Regions from separate parts of the Paenibacillus sp. 7523-1 genome, predicted to be linked through region 4. Evidence: predicted binding sites of a transcription regulator. Region 4 holds the regulator's gene; each other region holds the start of a gene.
The links. Region 4 encodes LexA, which represses DNA repair genes until DNA is damaged. Its sites were predicted from a motif close to CGAACATATGTTCG; they were not measured.

Region 1: a site for LexA is predicted at 4,605-4,618, ahead of recA (recombinase RecA). Genes of this name have one in related genera too.
Region 2: a site for LexA is predicted at 1,578-1,591, ahead of CHH60_RS02515 (DNA polymerase IV). Genes of this name have one in related genera too.
Region 3: a site for LexA is predicted at 1,998-2,011, ahead of addB (helicase-exonuclease AddAB subunit AddB). Genes of this name have one in related genera too.

What each region holds. Positions count from the first base shown of each region.
Region 1 is NZ_NPBR01000005.1:870,030-875,677, forward strand. Features, by position in the region: gene CHH60_RS07270 (TIGR00282 family metallophosphoesterase) at 1-450, opposite strand, end outside; gene rny (ribonuclease Y) at 607-2,148, opposite strand; gene CHH60_RS07280 (regulatory protein RecX) at 2,455-3,192, opposite strand; gene recA (recombinase RecA) at 3,471-4,535, opposite strand; gene CHH60_RS07290 (competence/damage-inducible protein A) at 4,774-5,648, opposite strand, start outside.
Region 2 is NZ_NPBR01000004.1:119,724-125,371, reverse strand. Features, by position in the region: gene CHH60_RS02520 (YolD-like family protein) at 1-318, opposite strand, end outside; gene CHH60_RS02515 (DNA polymerase IV) at 315-1,532, opposite strand; gene CHH60_RS02510 (FAD-dependent oxidoreductase) at 1,781-4,288, opposite strand; gene CHH60_RS02505 (ArsR/SmtB family transcription factor) at 4,285-4,602, opposite strand; partial or broken gene CHH60_RS02500 (Type 1 glutamine amidotransferase-like domain-containing protein) at 4,791-5,461, opposite strand; gene CHH60_RS02495 (hypothetical protein) at 5,490-5,648, opposite strand, start outside.
Region 3 is NZ_NPBR01000010.1:161,515-167,162, forward strand. Features, by position in the region: gene addB (helicase-exonuclease AddAB subunit AddB) at 1-1,932, opposite strand, end outside; gene CHH60_RS12830 (class I SAM-dependent rRNA methyltransferase) at 2,116-3,495, opposite strand; gene CHH60_RS12835 (Na/Pi cotransporter family protein) at 3,993-4,994, shown strand; gene CHH60_RS12840 (NUDIX hydrolase) at 5,048-5,482, opposite strand; gene mtaB (tRNA (N(6)-L-threonylcarbamoyladenosine(37)-C(2))-methylthiotransferase MtaB) at 5,595-5,648, opposite strand, start outside.
Region 4 is NZ_NPBR01000002.1:63,097-68,744, forward strand. Features, by position in the region: gene CHH60_RS00385 (methionine gamma-lyase family protein) at 1-98, shown strand, start outside; gene CHH60_RS00390 (MerR family transcriptional regulator) at 181-594, shown strand; gene glnA (type I glutamate--ammonia ligase) at 723-2,051, shown strand; gene CHH60_RS00400 (aldehyde dehydrogenase) at 2,294-3,589, shown strand; gene lexA (transcriptional repressor LexA) at 3,701-4,327, opposite strand; gene CHH60_RS00410 (LysM peptidoglycan-binding domain-containing protein) at 4,622-4,999, shown strand; gene CHH60_RS00415 (DUF896 domain-containing protein) at 5,096-5,305, shown strand; gene CHH60_RS00420 (hypothetical protein) at 5,433-5,648, shown strand, end outside.

The DNA of each region.
Region 1 (5,648 bases), on a different contig from region 4:
ATGCATATCGACCAGAATGCATTTATGATCCCGGCGCAGCTCATCCACAATCTCATCCGCAACGCGGAATGGGCAATCAAGCGCGGGCAAAAACGTACGACCCTGCAAATTCACGATCGCCAGCTCCTTGCCTTCACCTTTGACCACCGTGTATCCTCTGCCTGGTGTTCCTGGTGGAAAGTTGGCAGGTCGGATCATGCGCGGTTCGTCATCTATAAAATCAAAAATGTCCTTATTGTCCCAAGTATGGTTGCCAAGCGTAATCCCGTGCACACCCCAGTTGAAAAATTCGTTGGCAATAGCCCCCGTGATTCCACGGCCAGCGGCTGCATTTTCTCCATTAACAATAACCACATGTGGTTTATATTTCGTCTTCAGATATGGCAAGTTCTCCTTCAAAGCCTTACGTCCTACATTACCCACAATATCACCGATAAACAGCACTTTCATTGCATTGCCTCCTTAATTCCCCGCAAGCTTAACTTGGTATAACCAGCATCAAGTCTTTACGGGCATTCCTAACTCACTAGTTCGTCCTATCAAGCCCATTACCGGGCTTTCAACAGGAAAAGTGGCCCACTACAGCGGCCACTTTTCCGTAAAGCTCTATTTAGCGTATTCAACCGCCCGGGTTTCCCGGATGACGGTGACTTTGATATGACCCGGATAATCGAGTTCATTCTCGATCATCTTCGTGATGTCACGTGCGAGACGGAATGCTTCTGCATCGTCGATTTTCTCAGGCTGCACCATAACGCGAACTTCGCGTCCAGCTTGAATGGCATACGATTTCTCGACACCTTCGAACGATTCCGAAATCTCTTCCAGTTTCTCCAGTCGTTTGATATACGTCTCCAGTGTTTCGCGGCGTGCACCCGGTCTTGCTGCAGACAGTGCATCTGCTGCACCAACCAGCATGGCAATGACCGAAGTTGCTTCGCAATCCCCGTGATGGGACGCGATACTGTTGATTACTACCGGATGTTCTTTGTATTTCTTCGCCAGCTCCACGCCGATTTCAACGTGTGATCCTTCCACTTCGTGATCCAGCGCTTTACCGATGTCATGCAGTAGACCTGCACGTCTTGCAAGTGTAACGTCTTCTCCGAGTTCGCCAGCCATCAGTCCAGCCAGATAAGCGACCTCCATTGAATGCTTCAAGACGTTCTGACCGTAACTTGTACGGAACTTCAACCGGCCCAGTATTTTGATCAGATCCGGATGCAGACCATGTACACCCACTTCAAAGGTAGCTTGCTCACCATATTCACGGATGCGCTCGTCCACTTCTTTGCGGGATTTCTCCACCATCTCTTCAATGCGTGCCGGGTGAATGCGTCCGTCAGCCACCAATTTCTCAAGGGCAGTACGGGCAATCTCACGACGGATCGGGTCAAAGCCCGACAGAATAACTGCTTCTGGCGTATCATCGATAATAAGGTCAATCCCCGTAAGGGTTTCAAGTGCACGGATGTTACGTCCTTCACGACCGATAATCCGGCCTTTCATTTCTTCGTTAGGCAAAGTGACAACAGATACGGTTGTCTCTGCCACATGGTCAGCCGCACAACGCTGAATGGCAAGGGTAATAATTTCGCGGGATTTTTTGTCCGCTTCTTCCTTCGCCTGCTGTTCAATGTCCTTGATCATTTGAGCCGTCTCATGACGAACTTCCTGTTCTACGTTGGACAGTATGATACTGCGTGCATCTTCCATAGTGAGGTTGGATATACGCTCCAGCTCCGTCACCTGATTTTTGTAGATCATTTCGATCTGCTGCTGTGTCTCATCAATACGTTTCTCTTTGTTGGCCACTTGCTCTTCTTTACGTTCGAGTGATTCCATCTTTTTATCCAGCGACTCTTCTTTTTGCAACAATCGTCTTTCTTGTCGTTGAATTTCATTCCGACGTTCACGAGTGTCTTTTTCAGCTTCGGCCCGAATGCGATGAATCTCATCCTTCGCTTCCAGCACCGTCTCTTTCTTCTGTGCTTCTGCCTCTTTCTTCGCGTTCTCAACGATCTGTACGGCAGCTTGTTCCGCACTGGAGATTTTAGCCTCTGCAAGAGATTTGCGAATAAAATATCCGACTCCGAACCCAATAACGAGCGCGGCCACAACGAGAACGATCGTGATTGCAATGTCCATACTGTTCACCTCCTCGTTGGTTCCTCCAAGGCACTCCTTGGGTCAATCTGCTGTTTTCAAACTTACATATGTTTGGGAATAACGTTACCTACGGCGATCCCCCGCCGATTTTCATTTCAAGTGTACATGTTACCACGTACTATTCGCTGCCTTCAGCGAATCCATAATCATGAAGGGTAAATCCTAAGAAACCGAAACCGCTTTTTTGGAAGGAAAAAGGGTTGTCCATTTCTTACAGACTCATGTCCATTTTAGTATTTGACGAAAGAAATTGTCAAGAGAATGCAGTACACTGTGTGGTCTCTGTTAATCCCATGGTAACAACTCGTCATCTTCAGAATCTTCGACTTCATCTTCTTCAATTAAACAATTCACAACTTTACGTACCATATCCATAGGAAAACCGCGTCTCATCAAGAAGGGAAGCGTTTTGCGTTTCTTCTCTGCAACGTCCCCTTTGACTTGGTTCCACTTCTTTCGCCCTGCGGTCAAAGCTGTCTCAAACTCTACATCCGCATCCACGCCTTCAAGCGCTTCAGCGATGAGCTCATTGGCAATGCCCTTTTGACGCAGCTCTTGCCTTATCCACAGTTTTCCCTTCCTCTGCCCTGTCATACGCTGCCTTGTCCATTCCTTCGCAAACCCTTCATCGTCCACAAGCTTCTCCTGCTCAAGCCGATCGAGTACTTCTTCAATTAATGGTGCTGCAAACTCTTTCTGACGAAGTCGCTGGCTTAATTCATGCCTTGTACGCTGTTTGTGCTCTAAGTAACGCAATGCCTGAACATAGGTTTGCTGCCGCTCATCCGCTACTATAATCTCTTCGAGATCTTTCTTCACAAATGTGTTGCCCCGGGTCATTCGATATTTGATCATTACATCTTCCAGAACCGTAATCGAGTACATACCGAACGTGATCCGGTACCGGGCCTGCCTGCTTTTTGTTCGTTCTACCCGTGTAATGACAAGTTCTTCGTTATCCGGGAATTGGGAGATCCCCTCCAGTTCTGCTGTTTCGTACAAATCATCATCATGTTGATCCATTCAGGCCTCTCCCTCCTTTTTGTTCAACTCTGTATCTTTCTAAATTATGAAATACCTATCTTCTTAAAGAAACCTGCAGACCAAAATGCAAAAAGCCGGGAATCCAACCCGGCACCAGCTCACTCAATAAATGTGCTAACAGCCCCTGTCCAATGGACAGGAGCTGTTAGACAGCGCGAGAAACACGCGCCGTCTCCCCTAGCAGGATCGGTACAATTCACCCCAATCCGGGAAGACCAGTAAGCAACGCCTTCTGGATCCTCCTGGCAAGGGAAGAATTACTCGTTAATCTCAAACAATTCTTGTTCTTCTGCTTCTTCTTTTTGTTGATCTTCGCTCGTAGGAGCAGGAACTACCGTCGTCAGATTGCTGGCTTCACGAATTTTTTGCTCGATCACTTGAGCGATCTCTTTATGCTCTTTCATAAACTGCTTCGCATTTTCACGACCTTGACCCAGACGTTCGCCTTCGTAAGAATACCAAGCACCACTTTTATTAACGATGTCGAGTTCTGTACCAATATCAATGATACTACCCTCTCTGGAGATACCTTCACCATACATGATATCTACTTCTGCTTGTTTGAACGGTGGTGCAACTTTATTTTTGACAACCTTCACACGGGTACGGTTCCCGATGATGTCATTACCTGATTTAATACTCTCAATACGGCGAACATCCAAACGAACTGTAGAGTAGAATTTCAGGGCACGTCCACCAGGCGTTGTCTCAGGGTTACCAAACATTACACCAACTTTTTCACGAAGCTGGTTGATAAAGATGGCAATGGTTTTGGATTTGCTGATTGCACCAGACAATTTACGCAACGCCTGAGACATCAGACGTGCTTGCAAACCAACGTGGGAGTCCCCCATTTCGCCTTCGATCTCAGCTTTTGGTACCAAGGCAGCAACAGAGTCAACAACGATAATGTCAACAGCACCACTGCGCACAAGTGCTTCAGCAATTTCCAATGCTTGTTCGCCCGTATCCGGCTGGGACAAAAGCAATTCATCAATGTTAACACCCAGTTTACTTGCATATTGAGGGTCAAGAGCATGCTCGGCATCGATAAATGCAGCTTGTCCACCGACTCTTTGCACTTCAGCAATCGCATGCAATGCTACAGTTGTTTTACCTGAAGATTCAGGTCCATATATTTCAACAATCCGGCCTTTTGGCAAGCCGCCTGTTCCAAGTGCTATATCCAGAGCCAAGGATCCGCTGGGTATGATTTCCACTTGCATGTGAGTTGACTCACCCAGTTTCATGATAGATCCTTTACCAAATTGCTTCTCTATTTGACGGAGCGCCATATCAAGCGCGGCACGACGGTCTGACAATATGCTCACACCCTTTACTGTTTATAAGATAATGATACCTTGTTTTAACACGTTTGCCAAGCTTTTTTTCGAACATACATTCGTTTTTTTTTATAAAGGCCGAGGCGCCTCTTCCTAGGCAAAACTTGCAATGAAACAGAAAAAAGAACCGCAAACAAGGCTAAGTGCCTAATTCTACGGTTCTTCCGTCTGCTTAGATTATATCTGATTATCCCTGTAAAAGCAATTCAAGGTATACCTAGTCCATAGCGACAAGTTTGCGCCATAAACGGTACAAAATAGCCTTGGTCGAACGGATGCGGACCGTCTCCCGATTACCGTTAATACGCAATTCGTGAATTTCCGTCTCTTTCCCCCGCTCAGCGAGTGCGATAAAAACCAGACCTGGCGGCTTACGCTCAGAGTATCCTGGACCAGCTACCCCTGTAACGGCCAAACCAAAATCGGAATCACCTATCATGCGTACCTGCTCAGCCAATACTTTAGCAACTTCAGGGCTCACAGCCCCGGGAGCATCTTCACCCTCCAGATAGTCATGAGGAACATTCAGCAGCTTTTCCTTTATCTCGTTGGAATAACATACAATTCCGCCTTTGAGCATGGAAGCACTGCCAGGAACCGAAGTCAGGCTCTGCATAACAAGCCCTCCTGTACAGCTCTCAGCCGCGCTCAGGGTCAGACCCATATCAGCCATCATGGTTACAATTGTGTACTCTATAGGCACATCCTCGTTCGCGTAGAGGTGTTCAGGCAACCGTTCCCGAATGAGTACCTCCATGGCATCCAGCTTCTGTTTGGCCTCATTCTCACTTGGAGCCTTGGTGGACACCCGTACCGTTACCTCTCCCTCACTTGCATAAGGTGCAATCGTAGGGTCGGTTTGACTATCAATCAGGTCAAGCAGACGGTCTTCCAATGCCGACTCACCGATCCCGGCAAATTTCAACATTTTCGAATAAATCGGCATTTCTTTCGTAAGAACATGTTGGAACAACCAAGGTTTGACCTCCTGCTCAAACATGGGAATCAGTTCTTTTGGTGGCCCAGGCATGACAATATAATGCTTCCCATTATCCGAGATGGCATTACCCGCTGCAAGACCCGTTTCATTAG
Region 2 (5,648 bases), on a different contig from region 4:
GACCAATTGATCAAAATCGACCCATTCAAATCCATTGTGCATTTCAATTTTGATTTTCTTTCCAACGGTACTGACTGAAGTAATGATTCCGTGTATATATCGATTGCCCGACTCATTAAACACTTCAATGGTGGCTTGTAATGTATAGTTGAGCGACATATCTACATTTTGAGCAATGATCTCCCACTCATCCTCATGAATTAGCGGTTTGGCTTGAACATGAATTTGAGTACGATGCTGTATGATTCGTTCTTTATGTTGTGGAAGCATCATGCGGCTCGATTCCCATAATCCATTGGCCTCAAGTTTTTTGCTCATTTGTAGTGCCCCCCAATTTTAGATGCTCTATCGATTGCCTGACCAGCAGCTGTAATGGAGCTTGCTCGAAGTATGGCAATGTCGCCAAATCGATCCTTAATGTCGTCCATCACCTGATCAATAGCCCGTTTGTGCTCCTGATCATCAAAGAAAGATAGTTGATATGTATCCGCGTCGGATAATTGAGAAAGGGATACGCCTACACGGCGCACCGGTTGCCCATCCCAGTGTTGATGAAATATGCGTTTGGCGATCTTGCACACATCAACGGTTATGTTTGTTGGATCAGACAGCTTAACCTGCCTGTGAAAGCCTGTTGGATGGTCGAAATCTGCTCCAGACACACTCACGGAAACGACACTACCCATCAGTCCTTTTTTACGAGCTCTTCGGCATACTTCAGTACAGATATCGAGGATTACCACTTCGATCTCCCAAGCCTCTGTGTAATCTCTAGGCAAGGTCATTCCGTTGCCAATATCCTTTTGTGTACTGTGTGTGTTGACGGTTACCGGTGAGTTATCGAGTCCATTGGCGATGCGCCAGATCACCTCTCCATTAACGCCCCATTTACTTTTGAGTTTGGTAAGTGGTGTGTTCGCCAAGTCTCTAATGGTTCGGATACCCATCTTCCACAGATGTTTTTCCATTCTTGAGCCAATCCCCCACATATCGCGAATGGGCTTATCTCCAATGTGGAGGTGTAATTCTTCTTTCTTTAAGTGGAAAATGCCGCCATTGGCCTTTTTAGCGATCATATCGCAGCACAATTTACTAATGATTTTGTTTTCACCAATGCCCGCTCTTGCGTAAACCCCTGTTTCATTATAGATCTTATCTTGAATTTGCTTGGCTAGATCGACGGGATCATTACCGAATAGATGCATAGACCCTGTAAAATCAGCGAATAATTCGTCTATACTGTACGGCTCAACCAGATCGGTAAACTCCTCAATAATGGACATGATTTGAGTGGATACTTCAATGTATTCTTCCATATGAGGTCTAACAATGATTAGTTCAGGGCACTTCTGAAGCGACTGCCAGAGTGGTTCTGCGGTGGATACACCTTTCGCTTTGGCCAATGGACAAGCAGCAAGAATAATTCCAGAGCGTCTTGCTGGGTCGCCTGCAACGGCGAGGGGTCTATTTTTGTATTGAGGCATTTTCGCCTTTTCGACTGAAGCATAAAAGCTCTGCATATCAATGAGCATAATGGTTCGCTGCTTAGTCAACACTGAAATCACTCCTGTACTTTAAGAACGTATGTTTGTATATATTATAAACCGAACACACGTTCTTTATGCAAGAGGTAAATATTTATATTCATCGGAGGGATGGTCCTACTCAACTTTCATAAGCGTGTCTTACGACAAAGAAAGACCTTGAGGGAATAACCCTCAAGGTCGATCTGAGACTTTTTCATGATTGATTTAATTAATATATAGGTGGATACGCCCTTCTATATAAACAGATTATGGTTTGATTTGTCAGCCTGGCCCAGATAGTAACCTACACCACCAATCGTAACCTGATCCATGATCTCTTCCCGCTGGATACCCATCAGATCCATAGACATCTGACAAGCAACCATTTCAACACCTTGTGCTAACGCAGTTTGAATCAATTCCTCCAAAGAGGCGACGTTGTTTTTCTTCATGATGCCGCGAATAACTTTAGGACCGACACCAATCATATTCATTTTGGACAAGCCTAACTTGTGACTACCACGTGGCAGCATAAGATCAAACATACGGCCTATCATGTTTTTGGATACCGGTCCCGGCTGATGCTTGCGAATAATATTTAGTCCCCAGAATGTATAAAACATGGTTACTTTGCGCCCGCTTGCAGCTGCGCCATTAGCAATAATAAGAGAGGCTATGGCTTTATCCAGGTCGCCACTGAAGACAACCATCGTACTGGCAGGTTCCACATGTTGAGCTTCCGAAGCAGATGATTTGACCGTTTCTGTCTGCTTGGTTAGTACTGCTTCAATGATACCGTTCTTACCACGTTCCAACTGTATGAGTGCTGCACCAGACATTGCTGCCCATGCCTTTACATCCTCGTAAAACCCTGGATCAGAAGCTTTTACCCGTAGCGTTTCTCCATCTAATAGTTGATCCATCTTCTGCTTTACTTGTATTAAAGGACCAGGGCAGCTCAATCCACATACATCCAATTCTTCATCGATACGTTGGGACTGAGACTGAGCAGACGGTTGATCCTTCTGATGTAATGCATTTTGCTTTGAATGAGAAACATGATCGCTATGATTCTGATCATCTGTAACCTCATGCTTTTGGCCAGAATACGGAGCTGGTTTAAATTGAGCTTGGCGATACGTTTTGAATCCACCACTCAAATTTTTAACGTTGAAACCGTGCTGACGCAAAATTTGTGTTGCCGTATATCCCCGTAAACCTACTTGGCAGTATACCCAGATTTCTTTAGAGACATCTAGCTCATCCATTCTCTCACGAAGCTCATCCACTGGGATGTTTAATGATCCGGGAATGTGGCCATTCCGATGCTCTAGCTCGCTACGTACATCTAGTAGTATGGTTTGCTCCGGCTGGCGCATAGACAGCTGATCATAGGTGAATGTTTTGACACGTCCGGCCATAATATTTTCTGCTGCATACCCAGCCATGTTAACCGGATCTTTTGCTGATGAATAGGGCGGTGCATAACTCAGTTCAAGTTCAGTCAAGTCGCTTATATGACCCCCAAAATGAATTGCAACCGCAATGTCATCAATCCGTTTATCCACTCCTTCAAATCCAACTGCCTGGGCACCCAGGATTCTTCCTTCAGGTGAAAACAGCAATTTCAGAGTAATTGCACTCGATCCTGGATAATACGATGCATGAGAAGCAGGATGAACAATCACCGTATGATAATCCACGTTATGACGTTTTAATAACTTTTCATTGCTGCCCGTGGTTGCTCCAGTCAGTCCAAACACTTTAATAATAGAAGTCCCTTGTGTTCCTTTGTAGGTAGAATTAATGCCAGCAATCCGATCCGCAGCAATACGTCCTTGTTTGTTGGCAGGACCTGCAAGCGGAATCGCTGTCTTGGTTCCATGGATGTAATCACTGACTTCAATTGCATCACCAACCGCATATATATGCGGTATATTGGTTTCCATGGCCTCATTAACAATGATGTGTCCACGTGTCCCCAAGGAAATACCACTGCTTTGCAGAAATGAGGTATCTGGCGACACGCCAATCGCGAGAATCACAAGATCTCCTTTTAAAATGTGACCATCTGCAAGCTCGACCCCGATGCCATGCTCCAGTGAACGAAAACCCTTTACACGCTTGGAAAACTGCAAATTAACACCATGCTGCTCCATTTCTTGTGCCAGTGAAGCTGCGAGTTCAGGATCAAATGGAGTGAGCACTTGTTCGTTACCCTCAACCAGCGTTACATGTAGTCCAGCTTCCCTCAAATTTTCTGCCATTTCAACACCAATAAATCCACCACCAATAACGATTGCTGATTCGTTGTTAGATGCACTTATTGCATCTTTGATTCGATCAATATCTGGAATGTTACGCACTGTATAAATCAATGGATTATCTATACCCGGCAAATCAGGGAGCATCGGACGTGCACCGGGAGACAGAATCAACTCGTCATAGGTTTCTTCGTATTGACCGAGCTCCTCGCTGTTCACTAGAATCGTTTGATGCTGGGGGTTGATGGATATGACCTCACTCTGTGTACGTACATCAATTCGGAAGCGATCTGCCATTCCTTTAGGTGTTTGTACTAACAAACGGTCACGCTCAGCAATCGTTCCGCCTACATAATAAGGTAAGCCGCAGTTGGCGAATGAAATGTAGGGACCCTTTTCAAATATGACTATTTCCGCATGTTCATCCAGCCGGCGTAGGCGGGCTGCTGCTGACGCACCGCCCGCTACTCCACCAACAATGACTACTTTCTTACTCATGATTCACATTCATCCTCTCCAAATAAAACAGTTATAATCTGTTCAATACGTTGGTTTGCAAGTATATAATTCACTTCGAGGCCATTTCGCTCCGTATCAACAATTCCTGCACTGCGCAGCTTCTGTAAATGCTGGGAAACGGTTGATTGCGGCAGATCCAGACACTCCTGCATATAGGAAACATTACATTTCTTTTTACGCATCAACCCACGCACAATGCACAGGCGTATAGGATGGGAAAGGGCCTTCAGTAAGTTAGCAGGTTCCTCAAACTGCTTCAAATCACCGCTATCGTTAAATTCGAGTTTATCCAAACGTAATCCCCCTCCGTATCGTTATATTAGAATAATACGATATAGTAAAATGAAAGTCAAACTCCTGTATTTGTTATTTTCTATCCTATGTATTGAATGCTCTTCTTGGATACGACTAAGCTACGTTGATCTCACTTCCTTCACAAATCAATTCATGAAACTTACTTATGTCACCAACAGCGTGAATATCATAACGTAAAATGCCTCCAATGCCCTTCGGAAACAACTTCTACTGTTCCATCGATCACTTTGATGGCGGTTTGATCATCAATCGCATATGTAGGCCCTTGAATGCCAGCGGCCCATCTTTCAGCAGCAGCCATGGTGTTTTCTGGAAGCATTTCATGATCAAGATGCGAAAAATTGCAAAGTCAACCAGACCCAGTGACGCATCACCACCGCCGGGTGGAATCCAGCCAACAAAGTATCCCCCCAATGTTGGGTGCCATCTCCATACTACCCGCGCTCATTCCCACATAAACTGCCTGCAGCGATGGAAAGAGGTCTGTCAGTCCGGACCTGCCGCATCCAGTGGTTCAGGAAGAAGGCGTCGCCGCCCGCCACCAGCAGGACGTCTATTTCCTGAACCAGCGGCACCCAGCGGTCTTTACTGATGCTTGGCAGCGCGGTGAGCTCTAACACACCAACAGACTTCCGGCCCAGGTTAACCATGGGGTCCTCGGATTTCCCGCTGATGGACTCCCAGGTATTGACGCCAGGTCCGACCCAGGGGTGTCCATACATTGCGGTGGGAATACACAGTGCGTTGGAGTCGGCGATCGGCTTGTCCAACATGTCCACTAACGCGTCGCGTATGCTTTTGTTATTAACGGCCCGCAGAAGTTAGTAATAATTTCATAGCTTCACTCCTAGTCGCTTGGAACTTCTTAATTCAGCTTATTAGCTATATCATCTACCCTATATCCATTAAGACCATCTCGTCGAAACGACATTTGAACTGTTTCTGGCTGCTCTCCTTTCATCACCGTCATTTCTAAAATAAATTCTATCTGCAGAGTGTCTGAGCCTTGGATCGGTAACACATG
Region 3 (5,648 bases), on a different contig from region 4:
TGTTCCAGGTCCAAGACCGAGACCTCTCTCGGTCAGCAGCTCCCGCTCCTGCTCCGTTAACACGCCATCTTCCTGCGGTACAGCTGGCAGTTCACCGTCAACGGCTCCCAGGATGAATACATACTGGATATCCTGCAGCCGAGTCCGGTCCATGGAACCGACCAGCACCTGATCCAGCGCTGGAGGAACAAGTCCTAGTTTCAGCTCAGTCAACCCCGTCTCCATCAAGCCTGCAAACAGATCGATGTCCAGTCGTTCGGTTCCCATCATATCCACCATCTGGTCCAGCAGATCCAGGACTGCTCCCCACATCTGACGATGTTCCCGCGAACGCTCCGGGTCGCCCTGAGCTGTTGCTTCAGCAGACATCATTTCGAGTTTCCAGGGAATTTCTGCGTCTTCGAGCAGTCCATATAGTGCAGCACACTGTTCTCTTGCCGTCTTGGCCTTGATCATGCGTTTCTCAAACGCAGCCATCGGATTCGTAATGACCGTTCGGCATTTTTCCATGAGCGACAGCATTTGTTCACGCCCTCGGCTTCTGCCTTCCTGTCCATTGTCTTCCAGAGACAGACTCGGGACATATTTCCAAGGCTTGCCGTCGGTCCAGCGGTATCCGTGAATTCCACACGCGAGTATATAATTTTCGAGCTGGTCCATATCTTCACGAGTGATGGAACCATCACGAGGAAGCAGCAGATCCGTTTTGACACAGCGAAATACATCTTCGTAACGCCAGCGACGACGAACGACATCAATTGCAGAACGAATGAATTCGGAGAGCGGATGATGAAGCTCGCTTCTTCTGCGATCCAGGAAAACGGGCACGTCATAGTCCCTGAATAGTGGCTCGGCAATATCGGCATAGGCATCCAGTTGACGAACGAGTACGGCCATATCCCGATAACGCACGCCTTCCTCCTGAGCCAATCTTCGCATTTCCCGCAGTGCACCTTCCATCTCAGCCCTGCGATTTTCGGCTGCGTATAACTTCACGCCCGCATCGCGGCCATCACTTCTCCAACGAATGCGTCGGTCGAACCCAGACTCCAGATGGGCCAGACCAGGGCTGTGCTCATATCTTGGCAAAACATCCGGCTGCAGCACCATCGTTTCGCTCATGACTCCCAGATCCTCAACCATACCCTTGAGCCGCGCATATGCGCTCGCTGTTGGATGGAACAGGTCCAATTCGCTGGGCAGTGCCCCATGATCATATGGCCGATCCAAGGTCAACGTAATGGTTACTGAAGAGGACTGAAGCATCAGTCTTCCAATTACGCTCATTTCCTGTGGTGTAAAGCCCTGAAAACCATCAATCCAGATTTGTGCATCCTGAAGAAGCTCACTCTCTGCCAAACGTTCGTTCAGTTCTGTCAGCGTGTCTTCATCATCGATGTAGAGTTCCGTTAGTTCCTGTTCATAATCTCGATATATAAGAAGCAAATCATGTAACTTATCACCCAGGATCGGTGCTGAAGAAGACGTATTCCAACTAGAAAGGCCTTCTTCCAACAAGCTGGGATCTAGTTCATAACGCTTAAACTCACTGTACAAATCATTTAAATGCCCTATAAAGCCCAATTGATTGCCCGAAGCGCCAAAAAGCTTCAACTCTTCCTTGCGCCGCTGAAGTACTTTATAAAGCAGCATCTTTTTCCCCTCGGCTCCGATTGGAATCCGCGCAGACCCACCCGCTTCCTGCATGATACGATAGGCTAATCGGCGAAAACCCAATACTTCTGCACGCATAGTGCCTTTGATCGCGCCAGAAGAAACCAAAGCCTGCTCGGTACGAAACGAGCTTTGTTCCGGAACCAACCATATGAGCGGTTTGCCTTGAGGTTCCTTTTGAAGCAAAGACGTAATTTCCCGGGTAATCAGCGTCGTCTTGCCGCTGCCTGCCCGACCAATAATAAAGCGTACAGACATGTCTAATCCTCCAAACCATCACGATCAAGATTTTAATTCCCAGTATAACATATCTGACCTGGTTCGGAACATACGTTTGCCACAATCCGGTAAAGGCAAATGATTTCCTGTAACACAAAACAAGCCCACAGCTTATTACACCGTGGACTTGTTTCTTATCATCACTTTTAACAAAATGACAGATCAGTTTGTTTTGCTGCGCACTTCAAAAATGGCAAATTTCAAGTAATGCCCTTCATCTACACCCAAAATTTGCGGGTGATCCTTGCCGGCAGCTTTCCATTCAACCAGGCGCAGTACCTTGCCTGCATCTTCAGCAGCATCCGCAATCGTTTCCAGGAAGAGATCAGGACGCATATGATACGAACAGCTCGCTGTGACCAGATACCCACCTTCATTCACAAGCTTCATGCCATGCAGGTTAATATCCTTGTATCCACGGCACGCGCCTTTGACTGCTGATTTGGTTTTGGCAAAGGCAGGTGGGTCAAGAATGACCACATCAAATGTTTTCCCGCCGCCAGCTGCAAGCGCTTTGGAGGTATCCACTTTCTGTTCGGCTGCCCGTGCACGTACGGATCGCTCTTCTACTCCCTTGACCTGTTCACGTAAATACTGGAAGGCATCAGCGACAACAAATTCTACCCGATCCGTAAAACCATTTAATTCTACATTGGTGCGGGCACTTTCAATAGCATGCTCTGAAATATCGAGGCATGTGACTTTTTTGGCTCCATATTTGCAAGCGTTCAACGTGAAGCTGCCCGTGTGTGAGAAGCACTCCAAAACTGTAGCCCCATCCCAATAGGGGAAGGTCACTACTTTACCGCTTTTATTAACAGGCAGCAGCTGATGGCCTCCCTCTTGTTCCACTTCCTGCAACATAATTCCGCTTTTATAGCCCCAGCCCTTCATAAGCGGTTCAATTGCCGCACGATTCTCACGCTGGTCGAAGAAATAGCCTGTTTTCTGGCCTTCCACGATATCCACTTTAATAAGCAAGCCATTCTCGGTTACCGTAACATGACGTGGGCACTCCCCGTACAGCGGTCCTTTGGTCTGCTCCAGTCCTTCCAGCTCACGAATCGGCACATCACTGCGCTCATAAATTCCTTCCGGCTGCATCACTTTAATCAGAGCCTGTACGATGGCTTCACGGCAGCGATCCATTCCCAAGGTAAGCAACTGCACAACAAGAACACTGCCAAAACGGTCCACGATCAGGCCAGGCAGAAAATCAGCTTCTCCATAAACGAGACGATACGCCTCTCCATCCTGGATAAAACGTTCCCGATGACGCAGGCAGTCGCTGAAGCGAGCAGCAAAAAAGGCGGTGTCCATCTGCTCAAACTCCAGCGGTTGATATGAAACGACTCTTACTGTAATCTGTGAAGCAGGGTTATAGTATCCTGTCGCCAGATAACGACCTTGATGATTCAATACGTTGACTAGATCTCCCGGTTCGGGGTTACCGTCAACCGAGGCAATTTCGTTGTTATATATCCATGGATGTGCATGTTCAAGCCGCTTTTTGCGACTGCGTTCCAGTGTAACCGATGGCAAGGTAAATCCACTTCCTTTTGTAGTTAGTTTAAATTAGTTGGAAAAGATAGGTTTAGTGCAAAGGGAGACCGCTGCGGGGACGGATTGGTCTTCCGATCGCTGTTATCCCTGGATTTTTTTAATTCCCTTTTTACAAAGAGAAAATCCAGGGATAAACGCGAACGCTTCGCTTCTTCTGATCCAATTCCGTCCCCTCCGCTCCGTTTACACGAATCACCGTATCTTTTGAATGGTGAGGTGAGTAGGTTAAGAAAATCCTAAATTACGGAATTGCAAATTATATGTTGCCGCTACGTGGACAGATTGGTCTTCTGATCGCTGTTATCTCCGGATTTTTCTGATTCCCTTTCACTAAGAGAAAATCCAGAGATAAACGCGAACACTTCGCTTCTTCTGATCCAATTCCGTTCGCACCAATTGTCTCCGGCTGTCATGGTTGTCCTCTCTTATTCATAAGATGAGATAACGACTAGGCACGGAAGGAATGATGGAACGAGATGTTCAGAGATATTGTGCTGCCGCTCATATATGGTCTAATTATCTTTTTCGGTGGAATGAAACTGATGGAAACAGCCTTGCAGCGAATGGCTGGGCCAATGCTGGCCGGGTGGCTTAACCGAGCTACTTCGGCTCCATGGAAAGGCATGGCTTTCAGTGCAGGAGCCACGGCAATACTACAGAGCAGCACCGCCGTTACAGTACTCACCATTGGTCTCGCGAATGCAAGATTAATTACCTACGGTCGCACACTAGGCATTATTCTGGGCACGAACATCGGTACATGCCTGACAACCGAGCTGATTGGGTTACAGATTGGACGTGCTGCCCTGCCCTTGCTAGTCATTTCCCTTACAGGTTGGGCTGTCTTTGTTGTTCTTAGTGAACGCAATCAAGCAGCCCCCGAACATACCCGAAGATTCCTACTTAACTCACAGTACAGCTTTCTTGCAGCTGCCGGTTTTGCTCTGGTGATGACCGGCATTCAAGTCATGCAATCCATCGCTGTCCCCCTGCGCAGCATGGGCGTATTTCAGTGGTTTTTGGATCGCTCGGCTGACAGCCTGTGGTGGGGATTTCTGGCTGGTGCCTGCCTTACGGCTCTCATTCATAGCAGTGCAGCTGTCATCAGCATGGCGATTACGCTGGCAGCTACAGGAGTACTGCCTGTGGAGATCGGTATTGCCATCGTGATCGGGTCCAATGTCGGGACTTGTGTCACGGCTGTCATTGCAGCCGCCGGCGGAGCTTCCGCAGGCAAATTCGTTGCAGCCTCCCATGTTGTATTGAATATTGCGGGAGCATTGCTTTTTATGCCGCTGATCGGGTTGCTGCATGCAGCTTCAGCCTGGCTGTCAGCGGACTACGGGGCACAGATTGCGCATGCCCAGACCCTTTTTAACATCATCAGCTCACTGCTTGCATTACCCCTGTGCTATCTGCCCATCTGGCACAAAAAACCACCGGCTCACGCCCCATCAGCGAAGTCGCCCGCGGCTTGATGCTTGGCTCCTCTATTTGATAATGAACCAAGCATCGCTGTATTTGGCAAGTATTATACGTTAATGCCCAGCTTGTTCAGTGCCACGCGCAAAATGTTATCATTGTTGTCGTAACCGTTCTGCTGCTGTCTTGTCCAGGCTTCTTCAGGCGCGTACCAATCGACTCCCTTGATCTCTTCGATCTGCGGCTGCAGGTCTCCGCTCTCTGCTTCAACCAGATAATAGTGAACTTCCTTGTCTACCGGACCAAACTCAGCATGCTGATATGTGTAGGCAATGATATCAACAGGCTCCACAATTCGGCCGACCATGCCTGTCTCTTCCAAAATCTCGCGCAAAGCGGTTTCCTCTACCGTTTCTCCTGCTTCCATCTTGCCTTTGGCGAGTGTTGTTTTGCCATAACGATCAACAATAAGCTGAATCTGAAGACTGCCGTCTTCCCCTTTACGATAGACTACACCGCCTGCGGATATTTCCTTTTTGTTCATTCTGATTTCCCCCGTTCACAGATATGTCATGCCTTTAGTTGAAAAACAAGGACCTCATCTCCCCGGGTACGCTCCCCAAGGGAATGAAATCCTTGTTTTACTGACGCCTCGATTACATCGCTGCGGACTTCAGATGATCTTCCAGTACACGAACCAGCGTAGCCTG
Region 4 (5,648 bases):
CATATATCGGCTACATGCAGGGGGGGTTAACCTACTCTCATGTTAAATATGGCGTTTTGATGGCGCTCCAGACAATGAAAGATCGTAAATTATTGTGAGTTTATCTAACACGTCATTGACACTTAGTAATAACTAAATGTACAATAGGGTGAAGAATAGATGACTGGAAGGTTGATGAACATGGGTGACGAAATTCGCAGAAATATGGCCTTATTCCCGATAGGTATTGTTATGAAACTTACGGATCTGTCCGCTCGTCAGATTCGATATTATGAGCAGCACAGCTTGATTGTACCGGCAAGAACGTCAGGTAACCAACGGTTGTTTTCCTTTAATGACGTAGAACGATTGCTGGAGATCAAGGCTTTGATCGAAAAAGGTGTTAATATTGCCGGCATCAAGCAGGTTATGAATCCGGTATCCAAGGAATCCGAAGAAGCGACAGTTATCACTGCTGATACAGAAGTGAAGCGCAGAGAGCTGTCGGATACACAGCTGCACCGTTTATTGAAGCAACAGCTGGTTTCGGGTAAGAGACCTGGACAAGTATCTCTCATTCAGGGAGAGCTTTCTCGATTTTTTAATAAAAAGTAAGTTCGCATAACTTGGTGAGTGGGGGGAAATCATGCAGTTGTGATGGCAGACTCCTTGACCCGTGGAACTTTCTAATGTACAAATATAACATGCAAGCCAAATAAGCAGAAAAGAAAGGGAGAGGTATCGTGAGTTATACAAAAGAAGACATTCTCCGCATCTCTAAAGAAGAAAACGTACGATTCGTTCGATTGCAATTTACCGACTTGCTTGGAGCTATCAAAAACGTTGAAATTCCTGTAAGCCAATTGACCAAGGCTTTGGATAACAAAATGATGTTTGATGGTTCTTCCATTGAAGGTTATGTGCGTATTGAAGAATCCGACATGTACCTCTATCCGGATCTCGATTCTTGGCTGATTTTCCCTTGGGTAGCTGAGAACCGTGTTGCTCGCCTAATCTGTGATGTTTATTTGCCGGATGGCAACCCATTCCCTGGAGATCCACGCGGCATCTTGAAACGTAACCTGAAGGAAGCCGAAGAAATGGGATTCACTTCCTTCAATGTCGGTCCTGAACCAGAGTTCTTCTTGTTCAAAACAGACGAAAAAGGAAACCCGACTAACGAACTGAATGACCAAGGTGGATATTTCGACCTGGCGCCTACGGATCTTGGTGAAAACTGTCGTCGTGACATCGTTATCACACTTGAAGAAATGGGCTTTGAGATCGAAGCTTCCCACCATGAGGTAGCTCCAGGTCAGCATGAGATCGACTTTAAATATGCTGATGCTCTAAAAGCAGCAGACCAGATCCAAACGTTCAAACTCGTTGTTAAAACGATTGCACGTCAGCATGGTCTACATGCTACCTTTATGCCGAAACCGCTGTTTGGTATGAACGGTTCCGGTATGCACTGTAACCAATCGTTGTTCCAAGGCAGTGCGAATGCATTCGTTGACGAGTCGGACGAGCTGGGTCTGAGCAAAACTGCACGTCACTTCATGGCTGGAACGCTGAAGCATGCCCGTGCGTTTGCAGCAATTACTAACCCAACTGTGAACTCATACAAACGTCTTGTACCAGGTTATGAAGCTCCTTGTTATGTAGCATGGTCCGCCAGTAACCGTAGCCCAATGATCCGTATTCCAGCTTCCCGTGGTCTGAGTACACGTGTTGAAGTTCGTAACCCGGATCCGGCTGCTAACCCTTACTTGGCTTTGGCGGTTTTATTGAAAGCAGGATTGGACGGAATCAAACGTGAGCTTTCCTTACCAGCTCCGATTGACCGTAACATCTACATTATGTCAGAAGAAGAGCGTGTGGAAGAAGGCATTCCAAGCTTGCCAGCTGACCTGAAAGAAGCTTTGAACGAATTGATCCGCAGTGAAGTCATCTGTGATGCACTTGGCGATCACGCCCTGGCTCACTTCTACGAGCTGAAAGAAATTGAGTGGGATATGTACCGTACACAAGTCCACCAATGGGAACGCGATCAATACATCACGCTGTACTAATATGGAAAGCCCTTGGCGCAATAGTGCCAAGGGTTTTTTTAATGAATTACATAATGGGACAGTGGTGATTAGGTTTCTAAGAAAATAGCAGTATTTAATAGTATACATATAATAGTAAGAGAGAAGATATATATTTTCCAGAGAACAGTCATTTTAATATGTTGATAATTTCATATAAACAAGATATAATTCAATTATATTTTTAGCAATTTAATTTTAAATCATTAATTGGAGATGTTAATATGGAACAAGCGAAACAACTCGTTGCAAGTCAGCGGGCATTCTTTTATACAGGACAAACTAAAAATATTGAGTATCGGATTCATGCTCTTCAGCAATTAAGACAAGGAATAGAGAAATATCAGCAACGGATATTGGACGCACTGCATACAGATTTAAATAAATCAGAAACAGAGGCATATAACTCTGAGATTCGCATCGTTTTGGGTGAGCTGGATTTTGCACTAGAACATCTTAAGGAATGGGCGGCTCCTCGAGCAGTGCCAACAAGTGCTGTTATACCTGATGGTACAAGCACGATCTATCCAGAACCTTACGGAGTTGCTCTCATTATTGCGCCATGGAACTATCCGTTCCAACTGGCATTTGGTCCTTTGATTGGTGCAATTGCAGCGGGTAACTCTGCTGTTATTAAGCCTTCTGAATTAACGCCGGCAGTGTCACGTCTGACGTATGACCTGATCACGGATATTTTCCCTGAGGAATATGTAGCTGTCATGGAAGGTGAAGTCGAAACGAGCACAGCCTTGTTGAAAGAGAAGTTTGATTATATTTTCTTCACAGGCAGCACGGGTGTTGGTCGCATCGTTATGAAAGCAGCAGCAGAGCATCTTACGCCGGTAACGCTTGAACTTGGTGGAAAAAGCCCTGTAATTGTTCATAAAGACGCAGATTTGAAGTTGGCAGCTCAGCGGATCGTTCGTGGTAAGTTCTTGAATGCGGGTCAGACCTGTGTTGCTCCGGATTACTTACTTGTACATCAAGACGTACACGATAAACTCCTTGAAGAGATTGGTGAGGAGATTCAAGATAAATTCGGTAAGGATGTCATGGGAAATCCTGATTTCCCGCATATCGTCAACACACGTAACTTTGATCGACTGTCTGTATTCTTAGAAGATGGTGATACTCTGATTGGTGGTCGCTCTGATCGGGATCAGCTGCTGATTGAACCTACCTTGGTAGGAAATGTGGACTGGGATTCACCTGTTATGCAAGAAGAGATATTCGGTCCCATTCTACCGGTAATGACTTACGATGATCTTAATCCTCTGCTCGCTGAGATTGTACGCCGTCCCAAACCGCTGGCGCTATACCTGTTCACGCAGCAAGAAGAGCTGCAGAATCAGGTCTTGGATCAAGTGTCATTCGGTGGGGGATGCATTAATGATACGTTGTCTCATATGACTTCACATTATTTACCGTTTGGCGGTGTAGGAGAGAGTGGTATGGGGTCATATCATGGTCAGCAAAGTTTTGAAGTATTCTCTCATCACAAAAGCATTCTCAAACGATAACAAATGGAATTAACGAAGTCGAAATTTAACATATAAAAAGAGGTTGTCCTGTTGAACAGGGCAACCTCTTTTTGTCATTACAGTTCAGCTGACTTGCTGTTGGAAGAAAGACTAGTGAATATCACGGAAAAGGCCAATCACTTTACCCAAAATGCTAACATGTTTTAAACGAAGTGGTTCAAATGTTGCATTCTCAGGCTGAAGACGAATATGGTCTTTCTCTTTGTAGAATGTTTTAACTGTAGCTTCGTCATCTTCAGTCATCGCAACGACAATATCCCCGTTATCTGCTGTTTGCTGCTGGCGCACGATAACGTAGTCTCCATTGACGATCCCTGCTTCGATCATACTGTCACCAACAACAGAGAGCATAAATACTTTCTGTTCTCCAACATAATGTGTCGGTAGCGGGAAATAATCCTCAATGTTCTCTGTTGCGGTAATCGGAACCCCTGCAGTGACTTTACCTACGACAGGAATGCGAGCAACACTGTGTGCAAACTGATGGGAGTGTTCTGATTCCTCCTGGCTTAATAACTCAATGGCTCTCGGTTTAGTAGGGTCACGTCTAATGAGACCTTTCTTCTCCAAGCGGTCCAGATGTCCATGAACCGTAGAACTGGAAGCCAGTCCAACCGCTTCACCAATTTCACGTACGGAAGGAGGATATCCCTTCAACCGGACTTCATTGCGTATAAATTCCAGAATAGCTTGCTGCCTGCTGGATATCTTCGACATACCGTATCAACCCCATTTTAGTAACGTTTGGGAAAATTATAACATAGAACCTCCGTTCGTACAAACATAAGTTCTAAATAAAATCCGATAAAATCAATATTTTTGAGTCTTTTATTCGTATAGTCCTTCAAATCTAACAATAGTAAATAACGAGTTGGATTCATCTAGAGATTTACAGGAAATTTGGGGTTTGAAATAAAGCGAACAATTGTTCTAAAAATCTGTTGTACAAAACAAGTGTTCGTGTTATATTGATTTTAACAGATAGGAACAAACGTTTGGAGGACGATTAATATGAGATATTCCACTTATCAAAGTATTTATGAACCGATGAACTCGGAAGCAGTCAAGTCTAACATAGGTAACTTTAAACAATGGTTTGCAAAAGCCAAGATGCCAACATGGATGTTGAAATTGATTATGGCATCGTTAATCATATTCATTGGCTGCAGCACTGTATTGACTGTGTTTGCAGGAGACGAGAACAATGTTCTTCCTGGCAGCAAAATTGCGGTATCCCAGGGTGAAACATTGTGGAGCTTATCTTTGGAGCATAAACCGGAAAATATGGATACACGTGTATATATAGAAGCAATAAAGAAAGTAAACCAGCTTCAAACGACTTCAATTCAAGCTGGACAAGTCCTAATTTTGCCTCAGTTTACACCTTAAAATCATGATTCATTCGAGCGAGTAAGTAGCAGCCTTGACAAGCCGCCTCGATCATGTCAAAGTTAGTATGACTTTGTATTTTTGGAGGGGACAAGCTTGGATATAGATAGCCTGGTAGCACGCATCAATGAATTGGCTCGTAAACAAAAGTCCACTGGACTTTCAGAGGAAGAACTTGCCGAACGTGCTAAACTTAGAGAAATTTACTTAAACAACATCCGCAGCAACTTCAGACAGCAACTGGATTCTATTGAAATTGTTGATGATGAGAAGGATCAAGGCCACCAAGGCAAACTCAAACACTAAGGAAACCTAAAGATATCATTATGATATTTAGGTTTCTTCCTTTTATTTTGAGAATGCAAATTTATAGGGGGAATGTCGGTTTGCGAATTTTGTAAGCCGATACAAAGATGACATAAGGGGGATTCTCATGGCTCGTTCGTTCGAGAGAACGGTTCGGAAAAATTCAAAGCAGTTGAATCAGCAGCGCAAAAAAAATGGTCAACCGATTTCGGGTACGCCCGGTGAGGACATATTCAAAGGACGCAGTCTTCTGTTTCCTATTTTCCTCATTGGACTTGCGTTTTTGTATCTGTTTATGAGCACATTTCTTGTTAAAGCTCCGATGACAACATGGGACTGGGTT